Linked DNA regions of Persicimonas caeni. The protein of the gene in region 1 interacts with the protein of each later gene in a pairwise test. Links are inferred from orthologs where the notes say so. Each region holds a gene or a part of one and is shown in the gene's direction. Other genes may lie near its edges.

What was found.
Region 2: the proteins of rlmN (region 1) and ftsZ interact in binary tests that used the Escherichia coli proteins (3 or more experiments, as listed by UniProt). The link is inferred for Persicimonas caeni from one-to-one orthologs.

The regions. Positions count from the first base shown.
Region 1 is NZ_CP041186.1:7,547,750-7,550,603, forward strand. Bases 33-2,848 are described here. They hold rlmN (23S rRNA (adenine(2503)-C(2))-methyltransferase RlmN), read left to right. Parts: upstream 33-763; coding sequence 764-1,933; downstream 1,934-2,848. Other genes in these bases: sucD (succinate--CoA ligase subunit alpha), read left to right, coding at 33-39; ndk (nucleoside-diphosphate kinase), read left to right, coding at 165-590; FIV42_RS28045 (PfkB family carbohydrate kinase), read left to right, coding at 1,967-2,848. Also shown: more of sucD, read left to right, coding at 1-32; more of FIV42_RS28045, read left to right, coding at 2,849-2,854.
Region 2 is NZ_CP041186.1:7,984,167-7,987,061, reverse strand. What follows is about bases 1-2,857. They hold ftsZ (cell division protein FtsZ), read left to right. Parts: upstream 1-708; coding sequence 709-2,007; downstream 2,008-2,857. Other genes in these bases: FIV42_RS29675 (RNA methyltransferase), read left to right, coding at 2,085-2,857; ftsA (cell division protein FtsA), read left to right, coding at 1-570. Also shown: more of FIV42_RS29675, read left to right, coding at 2,858-2,895; FIV42_RS29670 (hypothetical protein), read right to left, coding at 2,882-2,895. UniProt on the Escherichia coli protein: Essential cell division protein that forms a contractile ring structure (Z ring) at the future cell division site. The regulation of the ring assembly controls the timing and the location of cell division.

The DNA.
Region 1 (2,854 bases):
GAGATGGGCACGACCCTGCAGAGCATCTACAAAGGCTAGAGCGCCCCGCACGGAGCAGAAGACGCTCCGCGCGGAGCAAAAAGCAAGAGAGCAAAAGAGTGTAATCTGCTTTTTTGCTCTTTTCCTTTTCACTTTATAACTTCACGTTTTCCGGAGGAAAACCAATGGCTGTTGAAACCACGCTGAGCATCCTGAAGCCCGACGCCCTCGAGAAGAACAAGATCGGCGACATCATCAATCGCTTCGAAGAAGCTGGCCTGACCCCGGTCGGCCTGCGCATGGTCCACCTGTCGCAGAACGAAGCCGAGCAGTTCTACGCGGTGCACAAAGAGCGTCCGTTCTTCGGCGAGCTCACCGAGTTCATGACCCGCGGCCCGGTCGTCGTCATGGCTCTTCGCGGCGAGAACGCCATCGAGCGCAACCGCGAGATCATGGGTGCTACCAACCCCGACGAAGCCGACGAAGGCACCATCCGCGCCGACCTGGCCACCAGCATCGGTGAAAACACCGTCCACGGTTCGGACTCGCCCGAGAACGCCGAGATCGAAGTGAACTTCTTCTTCAGCGGCACGCAGCTGTTCGACCGCTAAAGAGAAACTTAGGGTGACTAAGGGGGACTTAGGGAAACTAATTCACGAAACACGCACGTGGCTACTCTGAGTCGCTCTTAGTTACCCTTAGTCCCTCTTAGTTTCCCTTTGGAAGTTCATCGGATCGGTAAGCGTTCTGGGATCGTCAGTTTCCCAAAGGTCCCGAGAGCAACATGAGTATTGAAATCAACGCACACGTCGAAGACGCCATCGCCCACCTCGAGCAGTTGGAGGCCGGTGAGGCATCGGAGCCGATCGACCTGATGGACTTCTCCCTCGAGGAGTTGCAGGCCTTCGTCATCGAGGGCCTCGACGAGCGCAAGTTCCGCGCCGACCAGCTCTTCGAGTGGATGTACACCCACCTCGCCGAAGACATCGGCGAGATGACCAACCTTTCGAAGAAATTTCGCGCACGCCTCGAGAAGATCGGTCGGCTCCAGCCCATCGAGTTCAAGGGCGCGCACCCGTCGGACGACGGCACCGCCAAGCTCACCTTCAAGTGCGATGACAACGCGATCATCGAGACGGTGCTGATCCCGGCCGATGGGCGAAACACGCTGTGCATCTCCAGCCAAGTTGGCTGCGCGATGGGCTGCACGTTTTGCTACACCGCCAAGATGGGCCTTCGCCGCCACCTGTCGACGGCCGAAATCGTCGCCCAGGTCGTGATTGCCCGCCAGAAGATGACCGAGAAGTACGGTCATATCGGCAATATCGTCTTCATGGGCATGGGCGAGCCGCTGCACAACTACGACAACGTCGTGCGTGCGATTCGTATCCTGACTCATCAGTCCGGCCTCGACTTTTCGCGCCGACGCGTGACCGTGTCGACGTCCGGGCTGGTTCCTCAGCTCGAGAAGCTCGGCAAGGACGTCGACGTCCAGCTGGCCATCAGCCTCAACGGCACGAACAACGAGCAGCGTGGCAAGCTCATGCCGGTCAACGACCGCTGGGACATCCACGAGTTGCTCGAGTGCTTGCGCAACTATCCGCTCGAGAAGCGCGAGCGCATCACCTTCGAGTACGTGCTCATCAAAGGCATCACCGACCGCCTGGAGGACGCCGCCCGGCTCGTGAAGCTGGTCGACGATATCCCCTGCAAGGTCAATATCATTCCGTTCAATCCGCACCCCGAAACGCCGTTCGAGACGCCCGACGAAGAAACAATTCTGGCGTTTCAGCAGTATTTGATGGACCATGGCGTCCACGTCCTGCGACGCGCCACGCGTGGTCGCGACGAGATGGCCGCCTGCGGCCAGCTTGGTAAGCCCGGCGACCGCAAGCTGCCGGCTCACCTGCGCAAGCGCCTGGCCAAATTCGAAGAAGAAGCACGACAAGCCTAATTTGCTCTACGCTGTACCCGCCGAGAGGCCCTCATGAGTTTGCTGGTAGTAGGTTCGGTGGCTTTCGACACCGTCGAGACCCCGTTTGGAAAGGTTGAAGAGGCGCTGGGAGGATCTGCGCTCTATTTTTCGACCTCGGCGAGTTATTTTACCGACGTCAACCTGGTGGCGGTCGTCGGCGACGACTTTCCCGAGGACACCACCGACTTCCTCGCCTCGCGCGGGGTCAACCTCGACGGGTTGCAGCGCACCAGCGGGGAGACCTTCCGCTGGAAGGGCAAGTACGGCTACGACCTGAACGAAGCGATTACCCTCGACACTCAGCTCAACGTCTTCGGTGATTTCCACCCGGAGTTGCCCGAGGACTATCGCAGCGCCAGTCACGTCTTCTTGGCCAATATCGACCCGGAGCTGCAGCTCGAAGTGCTCCAACAGGTCGAAGATCCCGAGTTCGTCGCGCTCGACACGATGAACTTCTGGATCGAGGGCAAAAAGGACGCGCTCCTCGAGACGCTGTCGCACGTCGACATGGTCGTCATCAACGAGACCGAAGCGCGCCAGTTGGCCGACGAGGCCAATATCGTCCAGGCCGCGCACTCGATCCTCGAGATGGGCCCCGATTTCATCGCCATCAAACGCGGTGAGTACGGCGCGCTGCTCTTCACCGAGCGGGACACCTTTTTCGCGCCGGCGTACCCGCTCGAAGCGGTATTCGACCCGACGGGCGCCGGGGACACCTTCGCCGGCGGACTGCTCGGATATATCAGCCAGAACGGCCACCTCAACCCGCAGCACCTTCGCCAGGCGATGGTCGTGGGCAGCTGCATGGCCAGCTTCTGCGTCGAAGAGTTCAGCCTCGACGGGCTGCGCGAGCTCGACTCGCAGTCCATCGCCTCGCGTTTTTCGAAGTTCGAGAAGCTC
Region 2 (2,895 bases), 440 kb from region 1 along the record:
CAGGGAAGCCTGGTGCACACCGCCGTGCTGTCGATCGGGGGCAACCACCTGACGAACGACATCGCCGTGGGATTGCGCACGCCGATGGCCGAGGCCGAGCGCATCAAGCAGAAATATGGCTGCGCGATGACCGACAAGATCTCCCCCGAAGAGACCATCGAGGTGCCCTCGGTGGGCGGGCGTCCGCCGCGCGTGTTGAGCCGGCAGATCTTGAGCGAGATCATCGAGCCGCGCGTCGAAGAGATCTTTGCGTACGTGGGTCGCGAGCTCAAAAACTCGGGCTACGAAGATCTGATCGCCAGCGGCGTGGTGATCACCGGCGGCACGACCATTTTAGAGAATATGCCCGAGCTGGCCGAAGAAGTGCTCGGCCTGCCGGTGCGCCGCGGTGTGCCCAAGGGCGTGGGCGGCTTGGTCGACGTGGTGCGCAATCCGAAATTCGCCACCGGCGTGGGTCTGGTGCTGCACGGTTCGTGTCAGCCCGAGCGCGCCGTCTTCAGCGCCGAGGAGCCCGGGTTCTATCGCCGGTTCGCCTCGCGCGTAGGTCAATGGTTTGCCGAGATGTTTTAAGGGCCGATATCGGCTCAAAACTTCGGCGCAGTCTTGAAGGCTTTGAGGGGCAGTGTTATCTTCCCCACCACGCCACGAAATGGGCGCGAAATCAGCCGTTGCACGTCTTGAGTTGTAGATACATCGGGGTACCTCACCATGCTCGAATTCGATGACGACCAGCTACCAGAGTCGGCCAAGATCAAAGTGATCGGCGTCGGCGGCGGTGGGGGTAACGCCATCAACACCATGATCACCGAGGGGATCGACAGCGTCGAGTTTATCGCCGCCAACACCGATCTCCAGGCGCTCGAAAACAACCTCGCTCCGGTCAAGGTCCAGCTGGGAGGCAACCTGACCAAGGGGCTTGGCGCGGGAGCCGATCCCGAGATCGGACGCAACTCCGCGCTCGAGGATCAGGGGCGCATCGAGGAAGCGCTCCACGGCGCAGACATGGTGTTTGTTACGGCGGGTATGGGCGGCGGAACCGGCACGGGCGCTGCGCCTGTGATCGCGAATATCGGTCGCGAGATCGGCGCGTTGACCGTCGGTGTGGTCACCAAACCCTTCCACTTCGAAGGGCGGCGGCGCCGCCGGCAGGCCGAGCTGGGCATCCAGAACCTGGCCTCGGCGGTCGACACCCTGATCACGATCCCCAACCAGCGTCTGCTGGCCATCTCCGGCGAGGACACCACCATCTTGGAGGCGTTCAAGAAGGCCGACGAGGTGTTGCTGCATGCCGTCCAAGGGATCAGCGATTTGATCACCGTGCGCGGCTTGGTCAACGTCGACTTCGCCGACGTGCGCACGATCATGAACAGCAAGGGCCTCGCGCTTATGGGCACCGGCCGCGCCAGCGGACCCGACCGCGCCCTGGAGGCCGCCGAGATGGCCGTCTCCTCGCCGCTTCTCGAAGACGTCTCCATCGAGGGCGCCACCGGTATTCTCATCAATATCACCGGCGGCTACGATCTGACCCTCAAAGAGATCAACGACGCGGCCAGCTTCATCGAGTCGGCTTCGGACGAAGACGCCCACATCATCTTCGGTAACGTCATCGAAGAGGATATGCGCGACGAGATCCAGATCACGGTCATCGCGACCGGGTTCGAGCAGAGTCGCCAGAAGAAGGAGTCGGTCGCCAACCAGGCCCAGAGCCGCAACCAGGGTCGAAGCAGCCGGCGCACCGCGCGACAGACGCGTCAAGAAGAGTCGCAGGCCGACCAGACGCAGCCCGACGAGACTCAGGAGCGGCAACGTCGCCGCCACGTCACCAGCGGGACGTTCGAAGCTCAGGACCGCGAGCAGGAAGACGAAGACCGCCGCGCCAGCTTCATCCGCACGCCGACCGGCAGCGTTCGTCCGGCGACCGGAGGCCTGACGCCGACCGAGGAAGAGCAAATGGACGTGCCTACCTTCCTTCGTAAGCCCAAGCGGCGAAACGACGGCTCGTCCTAAGTCCGCAAAACATTCGTAGAGCAGAGGCCGTCCCTTCGGGGCGGCTTTTGCTTTTGAAGCACCGTGAGAAAGACGTCATGACTGAAGAAAAGCAAGACCGAGACCAACAACGAGAGCAACGGGAGGCCCGCGAGCTTCTCGACAACGTGGTCGTCGTGCTGTGGGAGCCGCAAGACGACATCAATATCGGCAACACGGTGCGCGCCTGTAAGAACTTCGGCGTGACCGACATCCGACTGGTTCGCCCGCGCAAAGCCGACCCGAAGCGTATCGCCATCAGCGCGCCGAAGGCCGACGACGTCATCTCGCAGATCAAGCGCTGCGACGACCTCGAGGAGGCGCTCGAGGGATGCGTGTACGCCATCGGCACCACCGCCAGGCCGCGCCACCACCAGCGCGTCTTCACCGAGCCGCGCGGAGCGGCGCACAAGGCCATCGAGGTGGCCGAGACCGGCAAGGTCGCCTACTTGTTCGGCCGCGAGGATTCGGGCCTGCCGAATACCGCCATCGATCGGTGCCGCTCGGTGGTCACCATCCCGACGCGTCCCGACTACAGCTCGCTGAACCTGGGACAGGCGGTGCTCTTGAATGTCTGGGAGGTGTTTCGCGTCGCCAGCGGAATCGCCGTCGAAGCGCCGGGCATCGAGTTGACTCGCCCCGAGAGTGAACATCCGCCGGCGCGACTCGAGACGATGGAGCATATGTTCGGCCTCGCCGAAGGCGTGCTCGACCGGGTCGGCTTCTTCAAGACGCCCACCAATGAACACATCATGCGCACGGTGCGCAGCGTGCTGCTGCGCGCCGGTCTCGACCAGCGCGAGCAATCGTTGTGGTTCGGGATTTTCCGCGAGATTCAGAAGTCGCTCGACGCCCGTCAGTCCGACGACT